Regions from separate parts of the Mangrovibacter sp. MFB070 genome, predicted to be linked through region 1. Evidence: predicted binding sites of a transcription regulator. Region 1 holds the regulator's gene; each other region holds the start of a gene.
What was found. The regulator PurR, encoded in region 1, represses purine synthesis genes. The targets are predictions, from matches to a motif close to CANGCAAACGTTTGCNTG.
Positions count from the first base shown of each region.

Region 2: purM (phosphoribosylformylglycinamidine cyclo-ligase) is a predicted target of PurR. The motif match lies at 8,460-8,477, and genes of this name have one in related genera.
Region 3: DT73_RS06095 (NCS2 family permease) is a predicted target of PurR. The motif match lies at 4,125-4,142, and genes of this name have one in related genera.

Region 1 is NZ_JJMI01000022.1:525,802-536,004, reverse strand. Features, by position in the region: gene DT73_RS11790 (alkene reductase) at 1-372, shown strand, start outside; gene gloA (lactoylglutathione lyase) at 461-871, shown strand; gene rnt (ribonuclease T) at 966-1,631, shown strand; gene DT73_RS11775 (Grx4 family monothiol glutaredoxin) at 1,718-2,062, opposite strand; gene DT73_RS11770 (C40 family peptidase) at 2,392-3,231, shown strand; gene sodB (superoxide dismutase [Fe]) at 3,354-3,935, shown strand; gene DT73_RS11760 (MFS transporter) at 4,000-5,166, opposite strand; gene DT73_RS27075 (YnhF family membrane protein) at 5,438-5,527, opposite strand; gene purR (HTH-type transcriptional repressor PurR) at 5,820-6,845, shown strand; gene punR (DNA-binding transcriptional activator PunR) at 6,842-7,771, opposite strand; gene punC (purine nucleoside transporter PunC) at 7,879-9,069, shown strand; gene cfa (cyclopropane fatty acyl phospholipid synthase) at 9,346-10,203, shown strand, end outside.
Region 2 is NZ_JJMI01000053.1:186,991-197,193, reverse strand. Features, by position in the region: gene DT73_RS25755 (YfgG family protein) at 1-134, opposite strand, end outside; gene DT73_RS26900 (MASE1 domain-containing protein) at 478-1,668, shown strand; gene DT73_RS26895 (EAL domain-containing protein) at 1,697-2,731, shown strand; gene ppx (exopolyphosphatase) at 2,806-4,350, opposite strand; gene ppk1 (polyphosphate kinase 1) at 4,354-6,414, opposite strand; gene purN (phosphoribosylglycinamide formyltransferase) at 6,660-7,301, opposite strand; gene purM (phosphoribosylformylglycinamidine cyclo-ligase) at 7,301-8,338, opposite strand; gene upp (uracil phosphoribosyltransferase) at 8,641-9,267, shown strand; gene uraA (uracil permease) at 9,355-10,203, shown strand, end outside.
Region 3 is NZ_JJMI01000018.1:255-10,457, reverse strand. Features, by position in the region: gene dnaG (DNA primase) at 1-1,665, shown strand, start outside; gene rpoD (RNA polymerase sigma factor RpoD) at 2,019-3,860, shown strand; gene DT73_RS06095 (NCS2 family permease) at 4,330-5,628, shown strand; tRNA gene DT73_RS06090 (tRNA-Ile) at 5,936-6,011, shown strand; gene DT73_RS06085 (DcrB-related protein) at 6,509-6,961, shown strand; partial or broken gene DT73_RS06080 (DUF6531 domain-containing protein) at 6,975-10,203, shown strand, end outside.

The DNA.
Region 1 (10,203 bases):
GGGCTGGATAATGGTGAAGACCAGGAAGAAGCTGCGCTGTATTTTATTGAAGAGCTGAATAAACGCGGCCTGGCTTACCTGCACATTTCCGAACCGGACTGGGCAGGTGGCAAACCATACAGCGATGCCTTCCGTCAGGCGGTACGTGACCGTTTCAGTGGTGTTATCATTGGTGCCGGAGCTTACACGCCTGAGAAAGCACAGGCGCTTATTGAACGCGGTTTGATTGATGCCGTCGCCTTTGGGCGTAGCTATATCTCAAACCCTGACCTGGTGGCTCGCCTCCAGCATAACGCCCCACTCAATACCCCGCGCCCGGAAACTTTTTATGGCGGGGATGCTCAGGGTTACACCGATTACCCCACTCTCTGATTCATTGCATTGATAGCGGCGCAGGTTCGCCGCTATACTTGGTTCCCCTGTGTACCAACTGATGAAACACTAACGGAAGAGGAAAATTATGCGCTTACTCCACACTATGCTCCGCGTCGGGGATCTCCAGCGCTCTATTGCGTTTTATACTGAAGTTCTGGGTATGAAACTCCTGCGTACCAGTGAAAATCCAGAATACAAATACTCCCTGGCATTTGTTGGCTATGGTCAGGAAAGCGATGAAGCAGTGATTGAGCTGACCTGGAACTGGGGCGTTGACAGTTATGAAATGGGTACGGCTTTTGGTCATATCGCCATTAGCGTAGATGATGCCGCACAGGCATGTGAGCGCATTCGCCAAAACGGCGGTAAAGTCACCCGTGAAGCAGGTCCGGTAAAAGGCGGTACAACGGTTATCGCTTTTGTTGAAGATCCGGATGGTTATAAAATCGAGCTGATTGAAGCCAAAGACGCAGGCAAAGGCCTGGGTAACGCATAATCACTCTCTGGCGGGCTTTTTATGCCCGCCTGCTGCATCCCCTCCTGAAATTTGCCATAATGCGCGCAGCTTTTACCGCAATAATGAGACGCTGATGTCGGAAAATGTTCAACTAAACGGTCTGAATGACCGCTTTCGTGGTTTTTATCCTGTTGTGATTGATGTCGAAACGGCTGGTTTTAACGCCCAGACGGACGCACTGCTGGAAATTGCCGCTGTCACGTTAAAAATGGATGAAGAAGGCTGGCTTTCAACTGACCAGACGCTGCATTTCCATGTCGAGCCGTTTGAAGGTGCCATTCTTAACCCGGAAGCACTGGCTTTTACGGGGATCGACCCTCACAACCCATTGCGCGGCGCGGTTACAGAGTACGAAGCGCTGCACGCCATTTTTAAAATGGTGCGTAAGGGAATCAAGGATCACGGGTGCTCGCGGGCTATTATCGTGGCGCACAATGCTAATTTTGATCACAGTTTTTTAATGGCGGCGGCGGAGCGTAGCTCACTCAAACGCAACCCGTTTCACCCATTTGGTACTTTTGATACCGCCGCACTCAGCGGTCTGGCGCTGGGCCAGACAGTGCTGGCTAAAGCCTGCCAGACTGCAGGTATCGCGTTTGATAACGCTCAGGCGCATTCCGCCTTATATGATACTGAACAGACTGCACTACTGTTTTGTGAAATTGTTAACCGCTGGAAACGCCTTGGTGGCTGGCCTGTGGCACTGCCGCAGGATACCGCAGAGAGCGAGCAGGTATAACGTTCTACGGGCCCAGGCTACATTTTTTCAGGCTACGGGCAATAAAAAGGCGCCGTATTGGCGCCTTTTTATTTGCGGGTAATAAATTACTCGCTCTGGCTGTCTTCGCGGTGGCGTTCTGCAGCTTCTTTAATCAGCGACTGCAACTCACCACGCTGGTACATTTCAATCACGATATCACAACCGCCAACCAGTTCACCTTCTACCCACAATTGCGGGAAAGTCGGCCAGTTAGCATATTTCGGTAACTCGGCACGGATATCCGGGTTTTGCAAAATATCGACATAAGCAAAGCGCTCACCACAAGCAGATAACGCCTGTACCGCCTGTGCAGAAAAACCGCAACTCGGTAATTTAGGGGAGCCTTTCATATAAAGCAGGATTGGGTTTTCAGCTATCTGGCGCTGAATCTTTTCAATTGTAGAGCTCATTATCTTACTTCCTCAAAGCGGCAGAAAGGCATTGCTGGTCACAGTAAACAGGCCACAAGACTCTGGCCTGCGGTTTCACCTGGCCGGCAATACCGAAACCGTTAAACATGCCTTAAGGATAACAGTTTTCTCAAACAGAGAATACCCTGCGCCAGGTCAAACACTGGTCAGATAAACGTCATATTGGTTATTTTTTTCGCGTATGAACACAAAACCGTAAGGCAATATAAAAAGATTATTAACATTATCGTTTTATCTATATTAGAATCCTTTGGTTTAATCATTTTCTGGCAGGCAATGCGGCCTGCTTTTTCAGGGGACTCAGACGAGTGGCGCGGATAAGCAAACTCTCTATTTCGTTCTGTGCACTGCTAATAACCTTGCCCTGGACGCCTTTAACTCAGGCGTCGGAACATACCCGCCATTCAGCTTTGCAGAAGGCGCAACACAGCAACGTTATTCCCAAACACAGCAGCAAAAAAACCAGTACCCACAGCACCAAATCCACCAGCCGCAAAACCCACAGTGTTTCGGCTTCTGCAAAAAAAACAGTTACAAAAACCACTAAACACACTACGCGCACCGCTAAAAATCATACCAGAGCCACTGTTCATCAAGGCAAGTCTTCTCACCTGGTGCGCAATGAAGTTCAAATGGAAACGGTGTGGACAGAGCAATGTTCACGGGCACGCAAAGGCCATAAAAAACATTGTGTGAAGGTAAAAACAACACGTCCGTTAGCAACTGCCGCACATAAAAAAGTGTTACGCGCTAAAACTGCGGCAATATCCACCTTAATGAATCAGATTGGCAAACCCTACCATTGGGGGGGAAGTTCCCCACGCACCGGGTTTGACTGCAGCGGTTTGGTCTATTACGCCTACAAAGATTTAGTTAAATTCCATATTCCGCGTACTGCCAATGAAATGTATCACCTGAGAGACGCCGCCCCTGTTGACCGCGGGGAACTACAAAGTGGTGATTTAGTGTTCTTCCGTACTGAAGGCCGGGGTACTGCAGACCACGTAGGTGTGTACATTGGTGGTGGGAAATTTATTCAGTCTCCGCGTAGCGGGCAGGACATCCAGATAACCTCCCTGAGTGAAGATTACTGGCAGCGCCACTATGTAGGTGCACGCCGGGTAATGACACCAAAAACCCTGCGATAAAACCTTGCCTGCCCTTGTTTTGGCAGGCAATGCTTTCTTTTTATTCTAGTTTTATATTGGTAATATAAAACCTTATAAAATGTGTTATTTTTGTTAAGTACACAATAACAAGGAGTGAAGCAATGTCATTTGAATTACCTGCATTACCGTATGCAAAAGATGCGCTTGAACCGCACATTTCTGTGGAAACACTGGAATACCATTACGGTAAACATCATCAAACTTACGTGACCAACCTGAACAACCTGGTTAAAGGTACCCCTTTTGAGGGCAAATCCCTTGAAGAGATCATCTGCTCTTCTGAAGGTGGTGTGTTCAATAACGCAGCACAGGTTTGGAACCACACATTCTACTGGAACTGCCTGGCACCTAACGCCGGTGGCGAACCGACTGGTGCAATCGCTGATGCCATCAATGCTGCTTTCGGTAGCTTTGCTGACTTTAAAGCGAAATTTAACGATGCCGCAGCTAAGAACTTTGGTTCTGGCTGGACCTGGCTGGTTAAACAAGCAGATGGCAGCCTGGCTATCGTTTCCACTTCTAATGCCGGCACTCCGCTGACTGCAGGCGCGACACCATTACTGACTGTTGATGTGTGGGAACACGCCTATTACATTGACTACCGTAATTCTCGCCCTAACTACCTGGAGCACTTCTGGGCTCTGGTAAACTGGGAGTTTGTTGCGAAGAACCTCGCTGCGTAATCGTACTAACAGTAAAAAGCGAAGCCTGTGCTTCGCTTTTTTTGGGGCGGGGAAAAGAATGACTTCAGTCAGTTGTTTCACAAACACGGTTATCCGCCTGGCGGTTAATCAATACCAGTAGCAACCCTGTTGCGGCAACTATAGCCCCCATAACGGGTACAGTACTGTAACCCAGGCCCGCAGTTATTACCCCACCACCAGCTGCTGCCCCCAGCGCATTCCCCAGGTTAAAAGCACCAATATTAACTGATGAGGCAAGACCCGGCGCTTCACTGGCAACACGCATTACTCGCATCTGTAAAGGCGGAACGACGCCAAAGGTTGCCGCCCCCCAAACGATCATCATCAATGCGGCTCCGGCATGGCTTTTACCCACCAGCGGCACCAGTGCCATACTGGCAATCAGCAGCACCAGGAAACCAACCAGCGTGCCAGTAACCGATTTATCCGCTAACCGCCCGCCCCAGTAGTTCCCAATAGAAAAACCAACACCGACCAGCACCAGCATGGCAGTGACAAACCCAGGTGTTGCGCCTGTAATGGTTTCCAGTACCGGGGCAATATAGGTGTACAGCGTGAACATCGCACCGGCACCCAATACCGTTGTAAGCAGTGCCGCCAGTACCTGCGGCCGGGCAAGAACCTTCAACTCCTTCGCCACATCCGGCCTGTGGCCTTTGATACTTGCCGGAATAGTCATAAACAAACTGAACATAGCTACCAGCCCCAGCGCACCGATCCCCAGGAAAGCCATACGCCAGCCAATATACTGCCCAAGCCAGGTTGCCGCGGGCACCCCACCAATATTGGCAATTGTCAGCCCCATAAACATTGTTGCAACAGCGCTGGCCTGCTTATTCGCGGGGACGACACTGGCAGCCACCACAGCCCCAAGTCCAAAAAATGCTCCATGGTTCAGGCTGGTTATCACACGGGCAAACATCAACATGCCATAATCCGGAGCCACAGCAGAAAGCACATTACCCAAAGTAAAAATACTCATCAGAAAAACCAGGGCGTTTCGCCGTGAATAACGAGATAACAACAAGGTCATCAGTGGAGCCCCAACCATTACCCCAACGGCATAGGCGCTAATCAGCATGCCGGCAGCGGGAATCGACACATGAACCCCTTCAGCAATAACCGGCAACAGCCCCATAGGTGAAAACTCAGTGGTACCAATCCCAAAGGCCCCTATCGCCAGGGCAAGTAATGGCAAATTGACTTTCATCACTACCTCAATTTTTAGCCTGCGCAAAAAAGCGCGGGCAAAGACAAAAAAGATGAAAACATGATGTCAGTCACACTTCACTTTGAAAAGTGGCAATAGTGATAATAGAGTTTTGCTAAATGGTAAAGAATCAGTGTGGCAGTAAAGAAAATAGCAGGAAGGGAGAAAGGACAACAGCCAGGCGACAGTGTATTAGCAGGCCCTTAGACAGGCACCAAAACTAACAACGCCATCACCTGAGCGATGCTAACTGCGTGAAGCAGTACAGGCCTTAATGCAGGATGGCAATCAGCGCCGTTGCAACAATCAGACCTAAGGTAATAACAGTCGTAGTCAGTGAATATCTCAATTCAGTTGGCATGATTAATTCCTTATTCCCTGTAAAAAGTGGGTGTAGATCATTTTTACACAGTTTGGCCGTAAAATCCTTAAAGATTTAGTTTGATATGTGCTTTAGCACTTCCACTTTTACTCAATATAAGACAAAATCGCACGCTGACTTATTACGTACCGGCCACTATCCCCTCCTTTTCGTTTAATGTCGCAATCCCGGCATGCTGGCAACCCAATTCGTTGCTTACAGGGGTAAGCCCAGGCAAACGTTTAACCAATTAGTTTTCAGGAGTTTAGGATATGGTCTGGAGTGACATCGAATGGCAACTATAAAAGACGTCGCGAAACGCGCAAACGTTTCCACTACAACCGTATCACACGTTATTAACAAAACGCGTTTTGTTGCGGAAGACACCCGTAATGCGGTGTGGGCAGCAATCAAAGAGCTGCATTATTCACCCAGCGCGGTAGCCCGCAGCCTGAAGGTGAACCACACAAAATCAATTGGCCTGCTTTCTACCAGCAGTGAAGCTCCCTATTTCGCTGAGATTATTGAAGCGGTGGAGAACAGCTGTTTCGCCAAAGGCTACACTCTGATTCTCGGCAATGCGCACAATAACTTTGAAAAGCAGCGTGCCTACCTGTCCATGATGGCGCAAAAGCGTGTCGATGGCCTGTTAGTTATGTGTTCAGAATACCCCCAGGAACTGCTTTCTATGCTGGAAGAGTACCGCCACATTCCGATGGTGGTTATGGACTGGGGTGAAGCACGGGCAGATTTTACCGACTCGGTCATTGATAACGCCTTCGAAGGCGGTTACATGGCTGGCCGGTATTTGGTCGAACGCGGGCACCGGGAAATTGGCGTGATATCAGGCCAACTGGAACGTAACACAGGTTCAGGGCGGCTTTCCGGCTTCATGAAAGCAATGAACGAAGCCGGTATCAATGTCCCTGAGTCATGGATTGTTCACGGCGATTTCGAACCTGAATCCGGCTACAACGCCATGCAGCAAATTCTTACCTGCCCGCAGCGGCCTACAGCTGTGTTTTGTGGCGGAGATATTATGGCGATGGGTGCTATTTGCGCGGCAGACGAAATGGGGCTGCGTGTGCCACAGGATATCTCGATTATTGGGTACGATAACGTGCGCAACGCGCGTTACTTTACCCCGGCACTGACCACCGTTCACCAGCCCAAAGATTCTCTCGGCGAAACGGCATTTAATATGCTGCTCGACAGAATTATCAATAAGCGCGAGGAGTCTCAGACAATTGAGGTTCATCCCCGCCTGATTGAACGCCGTTCAGTGGCCGATGGCCCGTTCAGAGATTATCGCCGTTAATCACCTTGCGGGAGCTGGCCTGGCTCCCGCAACCACTCACTGTTCAGTGTGCTGCTGTCGCCCAGGTAATCCAGTACCCACTGTAAAGCCGGTGAGGCATCACTTTGCCGCCATGTCAGGCAACAAGCCGAGTCCGGGTAAGGGTTTTCAAGTTGCACGCTGACCCATTCCCCGCGGTCAATAAACGGCTGCGCCATATGTGCCGGAACCATGCCGATACCGATGCTGTCACTCAGGCAGGCGAAACCACACTGCCAGTCTGGTACCACTATCCGGCGCTGATTACTGAGTTGCCAGGTTATCCTTTTCGGTAGTTCACGCGATGTATCTTCCAGAACCAGAGACGGCCACTGGCGAAGTATGTCATCACCAATTGCACCGTTTATCTGCGCAAGCGGATGCGATGCCGCAACCACACAGCACCATGCCAGGCTACCCATATCACGAAAGCCGTAACGCCCACCAACAGGCACAGCCTGGGTCGCGCCAATTGCCAGTTCTACCCGGCCATCAGCCAGTGCATCCCACACACCATTGAACACTTCCGGCCGCACATGCAATTCCACATCCTGGAAATGGTGATAAAAATCTTGTACCAACTGACGGGTTCTTGCCGGGCGAACGATGGTGTCAACCGCAATCGCCAGTGAACCACGCCAGCCATTCGCTATTTGCTGGCACTGCAGGCGCGTTTCATGCATTTTTTTGATAACACTGCGGCCCTCCTGCAAAAAACAGCGCCCGGCGGGGGTCAGTTCTACATCTTTATGGCGGCGTTCAAACAGCTCGACCGACAGCCAGGATTCCAGTTGCCGCACCGTATAACTGATTGCCGAAGGGACACGGTGCAACTCCTGTGCCGCACCAGTAAAACTGCCATTACGAGCCACGGCATCCACCACTTCAAGCGCATATTCTGACCACATAACCTGCCTGCAAAATTTTTGAAAGGAACATCCAAATTTTAGCGTTTCACAACGGCGGATGCACTTTTTACACTCACGCCACGAATTTTGTTATATCAGGATTGACCATGAGCGCCTCTCGCCTCTTTATTACCTGGCTTGCCGGACTTAGCATGCTGGGCTTTTTAGCAACCGATATGTACCTGCCTGCATTTAGTGCCATTCAGGTTTCACTGGGGGCTCCCCCGTCGGCCATCAGCGCCAGTTTGAGTGTGTTTCTCGCCGGTTTTGCTCTGGCTCAATTAATTTGGGGCCCGCTTTCTGACCATTTTGGCCGCCGCCCTGTTCTGTTAAGCGGGCTGGTGATTTTTGCACTGAGTTGTGCCGGGATTTTTTTCGTCACTTCGCCAACCGCATTTCTGGTATTGCGGTTTATTCAGGCGGTTGGGGTGTGTTGCGCAACAGTAAGTTGGCAGGCGCTGGTTACTGACCGTTTCTCCGGGCAGCAGGCGAATCGTGTTTTTGCCACTATCATGCCTCTGGTTGCGCTTTCCCCGGCACTGGCTCCTCTTGCCGGTAGCTGGGTACTGCGCCATTTTGACTGGCAGGCGATATTCGCCTGCCTGCTGCTCATCACACTTTTGCTGATTTTACCCCTCTGGCATTACACCAGTGCACAACGCCCACAACGTACAGCGCATTCTCAACCCACCCTTTATTCCTCTTTGCTGCGCCATAAAGGGTATTGTGGGAATGTCATTATTTATGCAGCCTGCTCAGCCAGCTTTTTCGCCTGGCTCACGGGTTCCCCCTTTATTCTTCACCAAATGGGTTATGAGCCTGAAGCAATTGGACTGAGTTACGTACCACAAACTCTGGCTTTTTTGCTGGGCGGTTTTGGTTGCCGTAGTGCACTGAAAAAGTGGCAAGGGCAGCAAATGCTACCCTGGTTGTTGGGGATATTTGCTGTGAGTGTGTCCGCTGTTTTTGGTGTCTCGCTGACCACATCCCCTTCTTTGACCAGCCTGCTGGCACCCTTCTGCCTGATGGCGCTGGCAAATGGTGCAATTTACCCTATTGTCGTTGCACAGGCTCTGCAGCCGTTTTCCCAGGCTGCCGGGCGGGCCGCTGCATTACAAAACGCCCTTCAGTTAGGCTTGTGTTTCCTGGCAAGCCTGCTGGTTTCCATGATGGTATCCACACCCCTGATAGCCACCACCAGCATTATGTTAAGCACACTGGTTCTGGTTTGGGTAGGTTACCAGTTACAGGCAATCGCCATTGCCAAAAACCCTCATCCCGCCGGGTCCTCACGTTAGCGATAATGTCATTTTTTTGTAATTAGCTTGCTAACAATTTTCTATTGAATCACATTTTTACGCGGCATATACTGATATGAGGCTCGGGATACCGGGCCTGCAATCATTTTTCGGGGGCTCTGACTCCCGCTTTCAGATGGCCTGTCGTCAGGCGACCACCTGCTTTTATACCGTGTCCGGTTCCGGGCTTATGTTTTTGCTGTGAGACAATTCACAATGTCAAATTAGCGACTACGCTTTTTTAGTGTCTGCTCACAGTCAGGTGATGGAGAAACTATGAGTTCATCGTGTATAGAAGAAGCCGCGATAAAAGATAATGAATGGTTCCGCATTGTCAGTGAGTTGCTGTCACGTGCGGGTGTCGCGATAAATGGTAATAGTCCTGCGGACATCCAGGTCAAAAATCCTGATTTCTTTAAACGCATACTGCAGCAAGGTTCTTTGGGGCTGGGTGAAAGTTATATGGACGGCTGGTGGGATTGCGACCGTCTTGATCTGTTTTTCACCAAAGTCCTCAGAAATGGTCTGGAAAACCAGGTACCCCATCATTTTAAAGATACTTTGCGTGTTCTGTCCGCTCGTCTGTTTAATCTGCAAAACCGTAAACGTGCCTGGATTGTTGGTAAAGAGCATTACGACCTGGGTAATGACCTCTTCACCCGAATGCTCGATCCTTTTATGCAGTATTCCTGTGGCTACTGGAAAAAAGCCACTGACCTGGAAACTGCACAGCAGGATAAACTGAGAATGATCTGTGAAAAACTGCAGCTCAAGCCGGGAATGACCTTGCTGGATATAGGTTGTGGCTGGGGTGGGCTTGCAGCATTTGCAGCGAAAAATTACGGTGTGTCGGTGTACGGTGTAACAATTTCTGCTGAGCAGCAAAAACTGGCACAGGCGCGTTGTGAAGGGCTGGATGTCACAATATTGCTGCAAGACTACCGTGACCTGACGATGCAATTTGATCGTATTGTTTCTGTAGGTATGTTTGAGCATGTCGGGCCTAAAAATTATGCCACCTACTTTGCTGTAGCTAACCGGTGTCTTAAGCCTGAAGGGATCTTCCTGCTGCATACTATTGGATCCAACAGAACAGACAACAATGTCGACCCATGGATAGATAAATACATTTTC
Region 2 (10,203 bases), on a different contig from region 1:
TGAGACTGGATTTTGTTCTGGTGGTGATACCATGCGCCAATGGCGGAATAAACAAAACGACCAAAGAAGAATAAAAAGCTGATTAACAACACTGTTCGTGCTATTCGGCTGTTAAATCGGTGTCGTCTGCGCATAGTGGTGGCGTTTGTCACGAAATGGAACCTGTAGTAAACCCAAATGGGCGATACGCTTATTTAGGCACAGCTCTGTTATAAGGTCAATTCTTAATCACTAAAAAGGCATGCCTGCACTCGATATGTGGTGTGCTGTTCAGATAATTCAAAAGGGAAATATCTGTATTTTCGCTAAAACCGTGCATTCAGCGCCTGCGCTGGTTAACAATTCAGCATGGATTGATCTGCATCAAATTAAAAGGGTGGGAGGGCACTAAAATTGCACGCCATTTCAGTCAGGCTCCTGGCGCAACGAAGGGAGCATTCACCGCCACAGATTTTTGGGTGAGGTTAAGCGGGCAATATGAAGAGCTGGTATCAACGTAATAAAAATCAGTGGTGGGCATTACCGGGTTTGCTGCCATTGTTTTTATTGCCACTCGCAGCATGGTGCAACACTTTTACCGTTCTTGATGACGGGCGTACTGTGCTCTATTACCTGCCTCATGCATTGTTCATGGCGCTCATGCTGATTTTCGACTGGGCGGCGTTGCCGGGTATCGCGCTGGCTATCTTTGTGCGTTACTTCCCCGGTTATGGTCTTAGCTATACCCTGAATGCCATCTTGCTGATGGTGGGGCCTCTGGCGCTGTGCTGGTTTGGTTACCGGGTGTTTGTCTGGCGGCGCTACCGGGTCATCTTTGGCTCACTGAGCCTCACTTTCTCGCGTTGCATGTGGCTGGTGTTAATTTATTCCTCTATCTTTCTTGTCTGGTATCAGTTGGCTGTTTTCCTTGGTTTTCTTGATGGTTATTACAGCCTTAACGGTGCTGAACCACTGAATATTCGCACGTTGATTAATTTCCAGTCATTAATGGTTGGCACAATCTCCGGAATGCCCTTGTGCTATTTCATTATCCGCGCCATTCGCAACCCGTCTTTTTGCCGTATTTTTTGGTTGCGGCTAAAAAAACAGTTTCACCCGCATGTACATCTGCCTGAAATACTGACCTGGTTTTTTCTCACCGGGGTGCTGGTGGCTTTGATGGTCTCCAAACCGGGGCCTTCCAGTACGATTTTTAATACCAGCTATACCTTTACGTTGCTATTACCGCTAATGCTGTGGGCGGCTATGCGTTTTGGTTATTTGTTTATCACCACGGTGTGGGGTATTTCCCTTATTGTCCTGTGCCGCTACTTTGGTAACTATGTACCTGATGGCGAAGATTTTGCTCTGCAACTGGCAATAACATCTTCTTGCTGGATGGTTTTTTCTTTCACTATTGCGCTAATGGCGGCGATGACCACTCGCCAGCGTGCAGTATTTTTTCATGTGCGCCAGTTGGCATTAATTGACCCCGTTTTCCAACTCCATAATTTACGGGCTCTGACACGCGATACCAGTAAATATGCCAGCTCACTGCTATGTTTTATCCGCATACCGGAACTGGAAATTCTGGGCCGCAACTATGGTCTGTTGTTTCGCATTCACTATAAACAACATTTGGGCATGTATTTGAGCCAAAGCCTGAGGGAAAACAGAAAATCTGTATAACCTCTCCGGGCATGACCTGGTATTGCGTTTGAATAACAGCGACGATGATGAGCAGCGCCTTAATCATTTGAGTGAGGCAATTCAACAGTTTCGCTTCTTATGGGATGGCATGGTTTTTCAACCGCAAACCGGTATTAGTTACTGTGTTGCTTTGCCGCCAGTAAATCACCTGCCTTTGCTGCTGGGTGAGTTGAGCACTATGGCCGAGTTTTCGCTGACCACTCGCCGCGTGGAAGGCTTACTGGACAGCCAGCTTCACCCGTTGCAGGAAGATATGCGAAAAAAAGTAGCGATGATGAATATGCTGCAGGAAGCGCTGGAACATGATCATTTCCGTTTGCTGGCGCAGCCTATTCAGGGTGTTCGTGGGGATACCTGGTATGAAGTGCTACTGCGTATGTCCGGGCCTGGTGGCAAAGTGATATCTCCGGAAGTATTTTTCCCAGTAGCCTGCGAATTCGGCTTGTCTTCTCGCCTGGACTTTTGGGTACTGGAACATAGCCTGGCATTTATACAGCGCCATAAAGAGCGCCAGCGTGGCATCAGGTTGTCTGTCAATTTATCTCCCGCCTCTGTTTGCCATAATGGGCTGGTGCGTGAGGTTTCCCATCAACTGGCGCGTTTCGAAGTGGAACCCTGGCAACTGGTGCTTGAAGTGACGGAGACAGATGAATTAACCAATGTAGAACAGGCAAGGCATAATCTTGCCGGGTTGCAGGCACTGGGGTGCAGTATCGCGATTGATGATTTCGGTTCTGGATATGCAAGTTATGCGCGCCTGAAAAAAATGGAAGCCGATATTCTTAAAATTGACGGCAGCTTTGTGCGCAACATACTGACCAGTAGCCTGGACTACCAAATCGTTGAGTCCATTTGCCAGTTAGCTCGGGTGAAGAGGATGAAAGTTGTCGTGGAATATATTGAAAACGAAGCTATTTGCGAAGCGGTTAAACAGATGGGGGTTGATTACCTGCAAGGGTATTATATTGGCCACCCGGAGCCTATCGAAAAATTATTTGACCATGGTAACCCGGCTCACAGCCGTGTAGTGGAGCCTGCTTAATCCCCTGGGGCAAAATAATGTCGGGCAAATAGCCTGTTTGCCCGCCACCAGGTAAGAACTGTAACCAGAGGGAATCAGGCCGCAGATGCCTCTTCCGGCTGAGCCTCTTCTATAGTCAGTTTCCAGCCAGTCACGGCTTCCCAATATTGCTGTTCTTTTTCTAAATCCAGTAATACCAGCGCATTCTGGCTGAACCAGTCATGGGGGAAGCACAGTGTCCAGTGGTTCTCGTCTGTTGTCAGCACCAGCGATGGCGGCGTGGTAGTCGCCTGGCGCTGGTTATTCAGTAACACGCCAAGGCGTAGTAGCTGAATCAATGGCAGGTACTGTTTCTTTTTAAACAGTGTAAACCGCGGTAGCTCATCCAGTTTGATGGCCTTACGATGAAAACGCACCAACAGCGCCATCAGCGTTTGTTGTTCCTGGTTAAAACCAGGCAGGTTGCTGTTTTGCAGAATATAAGCAGAATGGCGGTGCATACCACTATGGTTAATATTAAGCCCTATCTCATGTAGCATGGAGGCCCATTTCAGGAGTGCGGCCAGTTGTGGGTTAGATAGTTTTGGGTTAGCAGCCTGCCATTGATCAAACAAATATGTGGTTGTTTCCAGTACACGACGCGCCTGATCATCATCAATATTGTATTGGTTCGCCAGGCTCTGCGCAGTGCGGATACGAATATCCTGGTGGCGGAAACGGCCTTCCATTTCATACAGCACACCTTCGCGCAGTGCCCCGTCAGATAAACGTAGTTCTTTGATCTTCAGTGCATCAAACACCCCGCACAGAATGGCGAGGCCTGGCAGGAAGACTTCCCTGCGCTCATCAGAAAGACCAGGTAATGAAAGGTTGAGCACATGGTTATATTTCAGCACTTCAGTGGTCAGTTTATCCAGGCGTTCCGGGGTGATCATGCCGTCTTTCTCCCCCATGGCAAGCAAGACTTCACAGGCAGCTTTAATTGTGCCCGATGCCCCCATTGCCACATCCCAACCTTTCAGGCGGTACTGCCACGCCAGTGTTTCCAGTTTCTGTACTGCGGCGAGCCTTGCCCGGTTAAATGCTACCGGGCTGATAACCCCGTTGGGAAAGAAGGTTTGACCAAAGCTCACACACCCCATCCGGCGGCTTTCCACCAGAACAGGATCGAAGTTTTCACCAATAACCAGTTCAGTTGACCCACCACCAATATCCACAACCAGCTTGCGGCCTTTTTCCGGCTGAGTATGCTCCACGCCCATAAATATCAGGCGGGCTTCTTCATTACCCGGGATAATTTCAATCGGGAAGGGGATAACTTTTTCCGCACGTTTGAGAAATTCCGTGGCATTACGTGCCTGACGTAAGGTATGCGTGCCGACGATACAAACATTGTCCGGGCTGAACCCCTGCAGGCGCTCGGCGAACAGCGCCAGGCAGGATAACCCGCGCTCCATCGCTTCTTCGTTCAGCATGCTGTTATCATCCAGCCCATCGGCCAGATGCACACGTTGTTTTAAGCGACCGATAATTTGCATCGCACCATCGACCACACGCGCTATGACCATATGGAAGCTGTTGGAGCCGAGGTCGACCGCCGCAAATTCTTCAGGGCGGGGAGTATGTTTGGTTATTGGCATAGATTAATCAGGTTGTTCCAGGGATTTGAGATAATCGTAAATCGCCAGTTGCGCCTGTACCTTGCGGCGGTTACCGCGGGGCACATAACGATTGCTCAGTTCTTTATCAATAAAACGCGCCTTCACTGTATCACTAAATAGTATCTCAATAATATCCAGAACGCGCTGTTTCAACACCGGGTCCAACAACGCGACAGCCACTTCGATACGGTAGTCGATATTGCGCGTCATCCAGTCGGCAGAAGACAAATAGACTTTTTTGTCGCCGCCATTCTCAAAAATATAGACCCTGTCGTGCTCAAGGTAGCGGTCAATAATACTGATAACCCGAATATTTTCACTAATCCCTTCTAAATCAGGTATTAATGAACACATGCCGCGAATGAGCAGGTTGACTTTAACACCGGCAGAAGAAGCAGCATACAACCGGTCTACCAGGCCTTTATCAACCAGGTTGTTGATTTTCAGTGTAATAGCCGCAGGGATACCTTGCTGAGCATTCGCAATTTCCTGGTCAACCAGTTTGTAAAGCATATTCCTGGAGTTTTGCGGTGACACAATCAGGTGGTCGAAATTCACCGGGCGATAGGGGTTTTCAATAAAATTAAACACGCGCCGTACTTCATTGGTTATCCGCTGGTCGGCGGTGAGTAACGCATAATCGGTATACAACCGGGCGGTTTTTTCGTTGAAGTTACCTGTACCAATATGGGCATAGCGCACCACTTCATCACCTTCACGGCGAGAAATCAGGAACAGTTTGGAGTGAATTTTTAACCCGGGCGCCGAGAAAATAACATGAACGCCGGCTTCAGTAAGCCGTTTTGCCCAGTGAATATTGGCGGCTTCGTCAAAACGCGCCTGCAATTCCACGACCACTGTGACTTTTTTGCCGTTATGCGCCGCGTGAATCATTGAGTCAATCAGGCGCGAATCTTTGGCAACCCGGTAAATGTTTATCTTGATAGCCAGTACATTCGGGTCAAACGATGCCTGGCGGAACAGTTCAAGCACATGCTCAAAGGTGTGGTAAGGGTAGTAAAGCAGTACGTCCCGTTCACGAATAGCATCAAAGCCGTTACGGAATTTATCGAACCACAAATGGCGCAGGCGCGGCAGGGGTTTATTGAGCAGGTTGGGTTTGCCAATATTCGGGAAGCCGATAAAGTCTTTAAAGTTGTGGTAGCGCCCACCAGGAATAATGGAGTCGTAGCGTGAGATAGAGAGTTTTTCGCGCAACAATTCCACCATTTCTGCCGGCATATCGCGCTGGTAAACAAAACGCACCGGCTCTGCGGTTAAGCGTTGTTTCAGGCTGGAGGACATCAGTTCCAGCAGGCTGGATTCCATTTCTGTGACCAGGTCATATTCTGCGTCACGGGTCATCTTCATGGAGTAGGCATTCAGTTCGTCATAATCAAAAAAGCCTTTAAAAATATCATCCAGACAATAACGAAGAATGTTATCCAGTAAGATCATTGGCTTGCGCCGACGAGGTGTTTCTGGTGGCAGGTTAACGAAGCGGGGCGCTTTATCGGATGGTATCTCCAGCAGCGCATAGTTCACCACATCGCCATTGATTATTTCGACTGCCAGGTAGGTGAAATCATCTTTAAGAAATTGCACCAGGTCGGTTTCGCGGGTGATAAGAATAGGCGCGATATAGGGGCGCAAATGTTGCCTGAAGTATTCTCTTAACCAGACTTGCTGGTTATCTGACAACTGGCGCTCGTTAATGAGAAATATTTGGTTGCGCGCCAGCTCCAGCAGAAGCTCATTGTACAGCCCATCAAACTCCTGATCGGTCTTTAATACCTTGGACTGAATCTTGCCCATCAGGTGGCGATAGTGAGCATTACTGCCTTGCTCTTCACTGATAAGAATGCGCCGTTTTAACTCCGCGAAACGTACTTTGTAAAATTCGTCGAGGTTGTTGGAGTAGATGCCAAGAAAGCGCATACGCTCAATGAGTGGGTTGTTTTTGTCTGCGGCTTCCTGGAGTACGCGTTCATTGAAAGCCAGCCAGCTCAGTTCTTTATCTATATATAACTTATCCAGACCCATGAATCCTTCAACTCCGGTAAATAAAACAGAGGACACGCCTGACCATCCTGCAATAACTATTATGGCGAGCTTTGTCCGGGAATGTCCAATAATGTCATAACAGTATGACAAGAAAGCGAGCGACTTGATTGACTAATAAAAGCGCAAAAACAACTAACAGAGTGGGTGAAGGTAAGCAGAGAAAAAGTAACTGACGGGCTTTTGTAAATTAAGCAGAGGGCAAAAGCTGCACCTCTGCCAGATAATTATTCGTCACCTGCATAGCCTTGAGCAGGCAGGCGCTGGCCATCGAGCCAGGCATGGTTACTGTGCATCACCAGGCGTTCTGAAAGAAACCAGTTAATGACCAGTGGGTAAATAGCATGTTCCTGAACCTGAACCCGCGCGGCAATAATCTCTTCATCATCGCCATCGAAAACCGGAACTTTCGCCTGCAAAATAACCGGGCCACCATCAAGCTGCTCGGTGACAAAATGCACGGAAGTTCCGTGCTCTTTATCACCATTCTCCAGTACCTGGCGGTGAGTGTGCAGCCCCGGGTACTTAGGCAGTAATGACGGATGGATGTTGACCATTTTGCCCAGATAGTGGCTTACAAAGGCCGGGCTCAAAATACGCATATACCCGGCCAGCACAACGACATCAGGCTGGTAAGCATCAATTTGCGCCATCAAAGCGTTATCAAAAGCTTCCCGGCTTTCAAACGATTTTGGGTCGAGAGAAAAAGCCGGAATGCCCGCTTCACTGGCACGGGTTAGCCCGTACGCACTGGCTTTATTACTGAAAACAGCAGAAAGGGTGCCGTTGATTTTGTTCTGGTTACAGGCATCAATAATAGCCTGCAGGTTACTGCCATTACCGGAAATCAGCACCACAATCTTTTTCATTACGCAATGACCACACGCTGTTCATCACTGGATGCTTTAATTGCACCAAGCTCCCAGGCGTTTTCACCAAGGTTGCGCAGCAGTTCCAGGGATTTCGCGGCATCTGCGGCAGCAACGGCAATCACCATTCCCACACCACAGTTAAAGGTGCGGTACATTTCATGGCGGCTGACATTACCAGCCTGTTGCAACCAACTGAACACAGCAGGCCACTGCCAGGAGGCTTCATTGATAACCGCCTGAGTGTTGTCGGGCAGTACGCGAGGGATATTTTCCCAGAACCCGCCACCTGTTAAGTGGGCAATGGCATGCACGTCAACTTTGCTGATTAATTCCAGTACTTGTTTAACGTAGATGCGTGTTGGTTCCAGTAAATGGTCGGCCAGAGGTTTGCCTTCCAGTTGAGTGGTTAACGGGTCGCAACCACTGACTTCAACAATTTTACGTACCAGTGAGTAGCCATTGGAGTGCGGGCCGCTGGAACCCAGCGCTATCAGCACATCGCCGTCAGCCACTTTACTGCCATCAATGATTTCTGATTTTTCTACCACACCAACACAGAAACCAGCGACATCGTAATCTTCACCGTGGTACATACCCGGCATTTCTGCCGTTTCGCCACCAACCAGTGCACAGCCAGATTGCAGACAACCTTCAGCGATACCTGTGATAACGGAAGAAGCTGTATCTACATCCAGCTTACCTGTAGCGTAGTAATCAAGGAAGAACAGGGGTTCTGCACCTTGTACTACCAGGTCATTGACACACATAGCAACCAAATCGATACCAATGGCATCGTGGCGTTTAAGATCCATCGCCAGACGCAGTTTGGTGCCAACACCATCAGTCCCGGAAACCAGTACAGGCTCACGATATTTCTGTGGCAAAGCGCACAGTGCGCCGAATCCGCCCAAACCACCCATAACTTCAGGACGGCGGGTTTTTTTTACGACACCTTTGATTCGGTCGACCAGAGCGTTACCTGCGTCAATATCAACACCGGCATCTTTATAGCTGAGAGAGGTTTTGTCGGTCACTGCTAAGTCCCCACGCGGTTGCGGTTGGTGCGCTACCCAGGCCAGCATTCAGGCAAGCTTGCGCGTACAAATGTGGCGTGTTCCGGGTAGTGCGCTAAAAATCGCGGCAATTCTAACAGTGCAGGCAAACGTTTGCGAGCCTATTCTGAAACCTGAACGCAGAAATCTTTGCTGCCGGGCAATTCCACCGCAGTTGATCCCGATCAAGCCTTAACTGGGAGTGAAAGGTGGAACCGTTCAGAAAAAGCGGTATAATCCGGCGATTTTTTTTGTGGCTGCTACCTGTCTGGGGGAGAAAGAGTATGAAGATTGTGGAAGTGAAACACCCACTCGTCAAACATAAGCTGGGTCTGATGCGTGAGCATGATATTAGCACCAAGCGCTTTCGGGAGTTGGCCTCTGAGGTGGGTAGTTTGCTGACTTACGAAGCAACAGCCGATTTAGAGACAGAGAAAGTTACCATTGAAGGCTGGAATGGCCCGGTGGCTGTTGAGCAAATCAAAGGTAAGAAAATCACCGTTGTACCTATTTTGCGTGCAGGCCTTGGCATGATGGAAGGCGTGCTTGAGCATGTGCCCAGTGCCCGAATCAGTGTTGTCGGTATCTACCGTAATGAAGAAACACTGGAGCCGGTTCCTTATTTCCAGAAGCTGGTGTCTAACATTGACGAACGTATGGCGCTGGTGGTTGACCCGATGCTGGCAACGGGTGGTTCGATGATTGCCACAATTGACCTGTTGAAGAAAGCAGGTTGCCACAGTATTAAAGTGCTGGTGCTGGTGGCTGCGCCAGAAGGCCTTGCGGCGCTGGAGAAAGCGCATCCGGATGTTGAGCTTTACACCGCATCCATTGACAAGGGGCTCAACGAGCACGGTTACATTATTCCCGGTCTTGGTGACGCGGGCGATAAGATTTTTGGAACGAAATAATTATTCAATAAGCCGACTAATGAGTCGGCTTTTTTTTGGTGAAATCACCACGCTATTACACAACATAACATCACTGAGGAACACACTATGACGCGCCGCGCTATCGGGGTGAGCGAAAGACCACCGTTGTTGCAGACCATCCCCCTTAGTTTACAGCACTTGTTCGCCATGTTCGGCGCAACCGTGCTGGTGCCTATTCTGTTTCATATTAACCCGGCAACCGTTTTGCTGTTCAATGGCGTGGGGACACTGCTCTATATATTTATCTGTAAAGGAAAAATCCCGGCATATCTGGGTTCTAGCTTTGCATTTATTTCCCCCGTCCTGCTGTTGTTACCTTTAGGCTATGAAGTGGCTCTGGGTGGCTTCATTATGTGCGGCGTGTTGTTTTGTATTGTCGCGCTGATTGTGAAACAAGCCGGGACAGGGTGGCTGGATGTGATGTTCCCACCCGCTGCGATGGGGGCAATTGTTGCCGTTATCGGGCTGGAGCTTGCTGGTGTGGCAGCCAACATGGCCGGGTTATTACCTGCAGATGGTAAACCCGCAGACAGCACCACTGTGATTATTTCTGTCACAACTCTGGCGGTAACTATCCTTGGGTCAGTGCTGTTTCGCGGTTTTCTCGCCATTATCCCAATTCTGATTGGTGTGCTTGCGGGTTACGCACTTTCATTTGCTATGGGGGTTGTGGATACCACTGCAATTCGTGAAGCCCACTGGTTTGCCTTACCAACTTTTTATACTCCCAAGTTTGAGTGGTTTGCGATTTTCACCATTTTACCTGCTGCGCTGGTAGTTATTGCTGAGCATGTCGGGCACCTGGTCGTGACTGCGAATATCGTCAAAAAAGATTTGATTCGTGACCCGGGCCTGCACCGTTCAATGCTGGCAAATGGGTTATCCACCATCCTTTCCGGGTTCTTTGGCTCCACA
Region 3 (10,203 bases), on a different contig from region 1:
AAAAAGCAAGGCAAGAATTACCACGCGTGTTGCCCATTCCATAATGAAAAAACCCCTTCTTTCACGGTGAATGGCGAGAAGCAGTTTTATCACTGTTTTGGGTGTGGCGCTCATGGTAATGCCATCGACTTTTTAATGAATTACGACAAGCTTGAGTTTGTCGAAACCGTTGAAGAGCTCGCTGCCATGCACAATCTGGAAGTTCCCTACGAAGCCGGTAACGGCCCGGGGCAGATTGAACGCCATCAGCGGCAAAACCTGTACCAGCTGCTCGATGGGCTGAATGCATTTTACCAACAATCTCTGACTCAACCTGTTGCTGAAAACGCGCGCCAGTATCTGGAAAAACGCGGTCTCAGCCAGGAAGTTATTGCACATTTCGCCATCGGTTATGCACCGGCTGGTTGGGATAATGTGCTTAAACGTTTTGGTCAGCATGCCGAAAATAAACAGGCGCTGATTGATGCCGGGATGCTGGTAACCAACGATAACGGGCGCAGTTATGACCGTTTCCGGGAACGCGTTATGTTCCCTATCCGGGATAAACGCGGCAGAGTCATTGGCTTTGGCGGTCGCGTGTTGGGTGACGGGCTTCCCAAATACCTCAACTCACCGGAAACCGATATTTTCCATAAAGGCCGCCAGCTATATGGCCTTTATGAAGCACAGCAAAGCCAGCCTTCTCCTGCACGGTTATTAGTGGTTGAAGGTTATATGGACGTAGTGGCGCTGGCGCAGTATGGCATTAACTATGCTGTTGCCTCGCTGGGTACGTCGACAACAGCAGATCATATTCAACTGCTGTTCCGGGCAACGAACACCGTGGTTTGTTGTTATGACGGCGACCGGGCAGGTCGTGACGCGGCGTGGCGAGCTCTGGAAACAGCGCTGCCTTTCATGACTGACGGTCGTCAGCTACGCTTTATGTTTCTGCCCGATGGCGAAGACCCGGACACACTGGTTCGCAAAGAAGGCAAAGCCGCCTTTGAAACCCGGATTGAGCAGGCTCAGCCGCTCTCTGCGTTTCTGTTTAACAGTTTGCTGCCACAGGTAGACCTGAGTTCACCCGATGGGCGGGCACAGTTAAGTACACTGGCTTTGCCATTAATCAGCCAGGTACCCGGCGAAACGTTACGCATTTTTTTGCGCCAGGAGTTGGGTAACAAACTCGGTATTCTGGACGAAACACAACTGGAACGGTTGATGCCGCGCCAGGCGGAAACACCAGTAAATCCGCAGCCAGCCGGGCTAAAACGGACAACCATGCGTATACTGATAGGGTTGTTGATACAAAACCCGCAGCTTGCACCGCTGGTTCCTTCGTTGGCAGGGCTTGAGCAGGCAAAATTGCCAGGATTAGGGTTGTTCTCTGAGTTGGTTGCAGCCTGTCTGGCGCAACCTGGGTTGAACACCGGGCAGTTACTTGAGCTTTATCGTGGAAGAAAAGAAGCCCCGACCCTTGAAAAACTGGCAACCTGGGACGATATAGCAGATAAGGACATTGCAGAACAAACCTTCACCGATGCGCTCAGCCACATGTTTGATACAGTGCTGGAGCTCAGGCTCACCGAGCTTATTGCACGGTCAAGGACTGAAGGCTTAAACGCTGCGGAGCGTGAAGAAGTTCGCGTGATTACCGAAGCGTTAAAACGCGCAAAGAAATAGGCGCGTGGCACTACAGAATTAACATGCTTTGTGTTGTGAGGGAAGTGAAAACACACCTGCGGCGCGAAGTATGACGAGAAAGAATTTAAGCGGCTTAACTGCCGAATATACCTCGGGAAGACCCCGAATGCCGCAAAGACGGGCAGCGGCCAGAAAATAAACCAGCCCGCCGTACCTGAGATTTTTCAGGGTGCAGCATGACAGTGATGGCGTGGCCCGGGCGGAAAGAAACCGCCGGGTAAACACAGACCAGGTCATACAACGCCGCAGTTTGAAAGAAACGGGTATACGTTATTGTTGGCAGTTTCGCCGACCAACACCAACTCTCATGACTTAAGTGTGGATACCGTCTTATGGAGCAAAACCCGCAGTCACAGCTCAAGCTTCTTGTCACTCGTGGTAAGGAGCAAGGCTACCTGACCTATGCCGAGGTCAATGACCATCTGCCGGAGGATATCGTCGACTCCGACCAGATCGAAGACATCATCCAAATGATCAACGACATGGGCATCCAGGTGATGGAACATGCGCCGGATGCCGATGATCTGTTGCTGGCTGAAAACACGAATGACACAGACGAAGATGCAGCTGAAGCAGCCGCACAAGTGCTTTCAAGTGTTGAATCTGAAATTGGCCGCACCACCGATCCCGTACGTATGTACATGCGTGAAATGGGTACCGTTGAACTGCTGACCCGCGAAGGCGAAATCGACATCGCCAAACGCATTGAAGATGGGATCAACCAGGTACAGTGCTCTGTTGCTGAATACCCGGAAGCTATCACCTACCTGTTAGAACAGTATGATCGTGTTGAAGCAGAAGAAGCTCGTCTGTCCGACTTGATCACGGGCTTTGTTGACCCGAACGCAGAAGAAGATCTTGCCCCGACCGCCACTCACGTTGGTTCTGAATTGTCCCAGGAAGATATGGACGATGACGACGACGAAGATGAAGACGAAGACGACGACAGCGACGACGATAACAGTATCGACCCGGAACTGGCGCGCGAGAAATTTGCTGAACTGCGTGATCAATACATTGTTACTCGTGACACCATCAAACTGAAAGGCCGTAGCCACGCGACTGCACAGGAAGAAATCCTGAAACTGTCTGAAGTATTCAAACAGTTCCGCCTGGTGCCAAAACAGTTTGATTACCTGGTAAACAACATGCGTACCATGATGGACCGTGTTCGTACCCAGGAACGTCTGATCATGAAACTGTGTGTTGAACAGTGCAAAATGCCGAAGAAAAACTTCATCACACTGTTTACCGGCAACGAAACCAGCGAAACCTGGTTCAACGCGGCTATCGCGATGAACAAACCCTGGTCTGAAAAACTGAACGAAGTGACAGAAGACGTTCAGCGTTGCCTGCAAAAACTGCGTCAGATTGAAGAAGAAACCGGCCTGACCATTGAGCAGGTTAAAGACATCAACCGTCGTATGTCGATTGGTGAAGCGAAAGCTCGCCGCGCCAAAAAAGAAATGGTTGAAGCAAACTTGCGTCTGGTTATTTCTATCGCCAAGAAATACACCAACCGTGGTCTGCAGTTCCTCGACCTGATTCAGGAAGGTAACATCGGCCTGATGAAAGCAGTAGATAAGTTCGAATACCGCCGTGGTTACAAGTTCTCAACTTATGCCACCTGGTGGATTCGTCAGGCTATCACGCGTTCTATCGCTGACCAGGCGCGTACCATCCGTATTCCGGTACATATGATTGAGACCATCAACAAACTCAACCGTATTTCACGCCAGATGCTGCAAGAAATGGGCCGTGAACCAACGCCGGAAGAACTGGCTGAGCGCATGCTGATGCCAGAAGATAAAATCCGTAAGGTGCTGAAAATCGCCAAAGAGCCTATCTCCATGGAAACACCAATTGGTGATGATGAAGATTCGCATCTGGGTGATTTCATCGAGGATACCACCCTCGAACTGCCGCTGGATTCCGCAACAACGGAAAGCCTGCGTGCCGCAACCCACGATGTTCTCGCCGGCCTGACAGCCCGTGAAGCAAAAGTCCTGCGTATGCGCTTTGGTATTGATATGAATACTGACCATACTCTGGAAGAAGTGGGCAAACAGTTTGACGTAACCCGTGAACGTATTCGTCAGATTGAAGCGAAAGCACTGCGTAAACTGCGCCATCCGAGCCGTTCGGAAGTATTGCGCAGCTTCCTGGACGATTAATATTTTAATCCTCCAACGTGAAAAGGCCCTTTATGGGCCTTTTTTATTTTGTAGGGTAATCGCCCGCAGCACGGAAAACATACACGAAAACCTGCCTCATTCCTTCAACACCTCGTCTTTTATACCGTTCGCTAAACAAACCCGCATAACCAAGGCCTGACATACACTTTTCGTGTGGGAAAACGATTGCGCACACATAGTGCAATGCACCATAATCACGCCTCATTCTGGTTCGGAATAGTCTTAGCCAGTGATGCAACGAAGAAGGTAAACGATTGCGTCCAGGCATGGCATAGCAATTGCTATGTGAATTCAGGGAAAGGAGTTGGTATACAAGGCGCTGGCGAAAAATCGTCAAATTGATAGCCGAGCATGCAGCTGTCAGCCTTTTCCCGAAACAATAACGCGCATGCAACCCATTATTGGCAAGAGAACGCACGTCAGTGACGTCTCCCCATCACGAGAGATGATGATGTTAGAAAAACTATTCAAGCTAAAAGCGCACAATACAACGGTTCGCACCGAAGTTATCGCGGGTATCACTACCTTCCTGGCAATGGCCTATATTCTGTTTGTTAACCCCAGCATCCTTGGTGCCACCGGCATGGATAAAGGTGCGGTGTTTGTTGCCACCTGTCTGGCTGCGGCAATTGGCTGTGTGCTGATGGGCCTTATCGCCAACTACCCAATTGCTCTGGCACCGGGTATGGGGCTGAACGCCTTCTTTACTTATACCGTGGTGTTGCACATGGGCTACACCTGGCAAATCGCGCTGGGTGCGGTATTTCTTTCAGCCTGTATCTTCTTTGCGCTGTCGATATTCAAAATCCGTGAGTGGATTATCAACAGTATTCCGTTAGCTTTACGTTCCGGGATAGCCGCAGGTATTGGGTTATTCCTGGCGTTGATCGCACTGGAAGGTGCCGGGATTGTGGTTGATAACCCGGCGACACTGGTTGGCCTGGGCGACCTGACCAAACCGGGTCCGTTGTTGGCTCTGTTGGGCTTTATCATCATTGTGGTACTGGAAGCCCGCCGCGTAACAGGTGCCGTACTGATTGGTATTCTGATTGTTACCTTCCTGTCTATGGGTATTGGCCTGACACCGTTCGGTGGTGTGTTCTCTGCTCCGCCGTCAATCGCTCCAACCTTCCTGCAACTGGATATTTCCGGTGCATTTAATGTGGGCCTGGTAAGCGTTATTTTTGCCTTCCTGTTTGTCGATGTATTTGATAACACCGGCACACTGCTGGGTGTAACCAAACGCGCAGGTCTTGCCGATGAAGACGGTAACCTGCCGAAGATGGGCCGCGCACTGATTGCCGACAGCGCCGCTGCACTGTTTGGTTCACTGTTGGGTACATCCACCACTACCAGTTATGTGGAATCTGCTGCAGGTGTGAGCGCCGGTGGCCGCACTGGCCTGACAGCAATTGTGGTTGCAGTTCTGTTCCTGCTGAGCCTGTTCTTCTCACCACTGGCTGGCAGCGTACCGGTTTATGCTACTGCACCGGCACTGCTGTTCGTTGCTGTGTTGATGACCTCTGGCCTGGCAGAAATTGACTGGAAAGATGTCACCACTGCTGCGCCGGTTACCGTAACCGCGCTGACCATGCCGCTGACTTATTCCATCGCTAACGGTATCGCTTTCGGGTTTATCACCTGGACTGTGGTGAAACTGCTGAGCGGCCGTACTAAAGAAGTGAATGCTGCACTGATTATCATGTCCATCCTGTTTGTTATCAAACTGGGCTGGCTGAGTGCCTGATTAATGTTCTGATTAGCGTTTATGGGCTACTACCTTTGGGTAGTGGCCCTTAAACCGCCATGCTGCTATATGCCATAGTAAGTGACCTTAACGGCCCGACTTCACCTTCTCCCCTATAATGGCCCTGAAGCCCATACAGATACTCTCAGCGCGTTTAATAATCCAGTGCACCCGCAACCAGGCTACTGACAAGCGGGCATTCCCAATTCTTGTTGATTTTCTAACGGGTTAACACTGCTTATAAAATCAGCATACGCATTATAATGGCTGGATTGAGCCAGTCAGTTCCATTATAATCGTCCGCCACGGCCCCTTAGCTCAGTGGTTAGAGCAGGCGACTCATAATCGCTTGGTCCCCCGTTCAAGCCGGGGAGGGGCCACCAGATTTTAGCTGTTAATACAGACACTTAAGCCACCCAATGCGGTGGCTTTTTTGTTTATGCGTTTCAGAGTGTCGCAAAAGTGTCGCAGCATTTTCACTGCCAATCACTTCTTTTCAGCTCATACGCTTTTTGCAACATCCAGTTGCTTCACACTCTCAAAGCATTGTCTGTACACGCAAACCAACCCCATAACGTTACCCGGGTTAACCCAAAGCCCCTTACTCCCCGGCAATACCGGCAATAAATAACAGTGCTTTACACTCGCACAAACAAAAACCAAATTCAGACAAAACCTATATCCATCTGTAAAAGCGAAAGGTGAAATACCCTTTTCCCGATATAAGTGAACCGGTTACCGCTACCACCCACTGGCGCAAACCTGGCTGGTTTACTACAGCCAAAGCAGTTCTCCTGTTGTTATGCAACGCGCCAGGGGAAATGTTATTCATCTTATTAGATACAGTGTTTAACCCTGTGAAGCAAAAGGACCCTGCGAGATGCCCGACTTTTCACGTTGTCGCTTTACCGAAGGCAGTGTGGCGTTACCTGAAGGCTACCGCGACCGCACCGTGAATGTGCTGCTGGCGGGGGATGATGCCTCCCCTTCTTTGAATATCTCCCGCGATGCCCTGCAGGAAAATGAATTACTGGCCGATTATGTGACACGCCAGCTGGATACACTTTCCACCGGGCTGAAAGGCTGGGTACTGAAAAGCCGGGAACCCGTGGCACTCGGCCAGGATGCACTGCCAGGAGAATGTGTGCTGGCAAGTTACCTGCGCGATGGCCGCCGTATCTGGCAACGCCAGGCTGTATTTGCATTACAGGGTGGACACGTTCTGGTATTCACCCTCGCCATGACCCGCAAATTATCACCAGAGGATGAGGCCCTGCTCACGCAGGTGCTGGAAAGCTACCAGCCCGCCGCCGACGTAACCACACAGCCATAAAAGGGATTTTTTCATGAGTGAAGCTGCACGCCTCGGAGACCCCATCGGGCATTCACATGCCCTGGCCGGTATGATTGCCGGCACCCTGGTGGGTGGGCTGATTGCTGCCGCAGGCGGTATCGCTGCCGGGGCACTGTTTACCGCAGGCCTGGCTGCATCCTGCCTTGGTGTGGGTGTGTTGCTGATAGGTGCCAGCTTTCTGGTCGGTTACCTCACTGGAAAACTGGCAACGGCTGCCCGGGATGGCCTTGCCGATGCCGGAGCCGGGAGTCTGTCGCCCTCCGGGGCCATACAGACCGGATCCCCCAACGTATTTATCAATGGTAAACCAGCAGCCATTGCCACCATCAGCCAGGTGTCGTGCAGCAACGATGGCCCGTCCATGCAAATGGCTCAGGGCTCTGACAACGTATTTATCAACAAGCAACCCGCTTCACGTAAAGGCGATAAAACCAACTGTGACGCCCAGGTCATGGAAGGTTCGGCTGATGTCACTATTGGTGGCGGTACCGCGACCACACTCCCCATCGACCCTGAAGTGCCGAACTGGCTGTACAAAGCTTCAGACCTGACATTACTGTTCGCCGGGTTACTTGGTGGCGCGGGTGGTGCTGCCAGTAAACTGGGTGCTCTTGGCAAGTTATTCAGTAAACTCAAAGGCATCAACTGGTTCATGAAAACAGCCTGCCGCCTGGGTAAAGTCGCTATTGTCGCTGAGGCCGGTGGTATCATCGCCCGCCCGGTGGACATTATCTCCGGGCAGAAATTTCTCGCAGGTGATGATGAGCTGGATTTTGTCCTGCCTTCCCGCTTCCCGGTTGAATGGCAACGCTACTGGCGCAGTGGTAACCCCGGCGACAGCGTGCTCGGGCGCGGCTGGAGCCTGTTCTGGGAAAGCTGCCTGATACCGTACCAGGATGGGCTGGTATGGCGGGCACCGTCTGGCGACTACATCTCCTTTCCGGCCGTTCCCCGCGGGCACAAAACCTACTGTGAAGCGGAAAAATGCTGGCTGATGCATAACCCGGACGGCACCTGGCAGGTTTTCGATGTCAGCGAACAGGCCTGGCATTATCAGGCCCCGGCTGGAGAGCAACCCGGCCGCCTGGTCATGATGACAGACGCCACCGGTAACATGACTTCTCTGGTTTACACGGACGAGGGCCAGCTTTCCGGGCTGGACGACAGTGCAGGCCAGCACCTGAGTTGCCGCTACATCACCACCGCCAACGGCCTGCTCCGCCTGGCCTGCGTGTTGTTACACACACCCGGTGGCGATGTCCCGCTGGTCAGTTACACCTATGACGACGAAGGCCAGCTGAGCACAGTTACCAACCGTGCCGGTGAAATCATCCGGCAGTTTACCTGGCATAACGGGTTGATGGCAGGCCACCAGGACCGCCACGGGCTACTGAGTGAATACCAGTGGCAGGAAATTGAAGGCTTACCCCGGGTCACTGCCTGGCGGCACAGCGCCGGTGAATCCCTCACGATGTTTTATGACTTTGCCGGTGGTGTACGCCGGGTGGTACGTGATGACGGGAAGCAGGCCCTGTGGCAACTGGATGATGACGATAACGTCGCCCGGTTCACCGATTTCGACGGGCGCAGCCTGGCTTTTCTCTACGAACGGGGTGAACTGTGTGGCGTGATCCTGCCGGGGGGCGGGCAGCGCCGCTGCGAATGGGACATCTATGGCCGGTTACTCCGTGAAACGGACCCGCTGGACCGCACAACAACCTGGCAGTACTCACGCAACACCGACCGGCTGGTCTCCGTCACCTGGCCGGATGGCAGCCAGGAGTTCGAACAACACGACCAGCAGGGCCGCCTGACACAACAGACTGACACACTGGGCAACATTACCCGCTACCACTACCCGGATGTGGAAGAAAGCCTGCCATCATCTGTTATTAACGCACTGGGTGGCGAGGTAAAACTGGAATGGAACGCGCAGGGCCAGCTGCTGCGCCATACCGACTGTTCCGGCAGTATCACCGCGTATGCCTGGGATGTGTTTGGTGAACTGACCCACAGCACAGATGCCGAAGGCAACCTCACACAATACCAGCGGGACAGCGCGGGCCGCCTGCAACGGCTCATCCACCCCATTGGCAGTGAAGAGCACTTCACCTGGAATGCGCGCGGGCAGTTAACCTGCCATCAGGACCCGCTGGGTAGCGAAACCCACTGGCAATATAACCAATTGGGGCAGCGAACCGCCGTTACCGACCGAATCAACCGAACCCGCCGCTGGCACTATAACGCCCGCGGCTGGCTCACCCGCCTGGAAAACGGCAATGGCGGGGAATACCAGTTTAATTACGATGCGGCAGGCAGGCTTACCGGGGAGCGCCGCCCGGATAATACCGACCATTTCTACCGCTACAATGCCGGTGGCCTGTTATCTGAACACCTGGAGACCGGCCCGCAGAACAGCAGCGCGCAGCCTTCACAGCGGGTGCATCAGTTCCGCTACGACGAAGCCGGGCAACTTTGCCAGCGCAGCAACGACAGTGCCGTCTGGCAGTACCGGTACAGCGCAACCGGCCGCCTGAACGAGGTTTCACGCACCCCCACAGCCGCAGGTGCTGAGCAGGGTATTGAGCCAGACCGTGTGCAACTGCACTACGACAGCGCCGGTAACCTGCTGTCTGAACAGGGCGTGAATGGCAAACTGGATTATGAATGGGATGCGCTGGCGAATTTGCTGTCCCTGGCCCTGCCACAGGGTGACCAGTTACAGTGGCTGTATTATGGCTCAGGGCATACCAGTGCCATCAAATTTAACCAGCAACTGGTCAGTGAGTTTACCCGCGACAGGTTACACCGGGAAACCGGGCGCACTCAGGGCTCACTGTTTCAGCAACGGCAGTACGATGAATTTGGCCGCCGCCGCTGGCAAAGCAGTTTCCGCAACGGAACGATCAGCAAACCGGAAGAAGGCCTGCTGTGGCGGGTGTTCCGCTATACCGGCCGTGGCGAGCTGGAAGGGGTGAGTGATGCACTGCGTGGCGAGACACACTACGGCTATGATGCCGAAGGCCGCCTGCAGCAGCACACGGAACCCCGGCAGAGCCTGCGCAGCCGCCACCTGCATTACGACCTGGCCGATAACCTGCTGGGTGAAGACCCGCTCAGTTCCGCTGGTGCCCGGCAACAGCCCGCAGCCATTGTGAGTAACCGCCTCACCACCTGGCAGCAGTTATTTTACCGCTATGATGCCTGGGGTAACCTGGTCA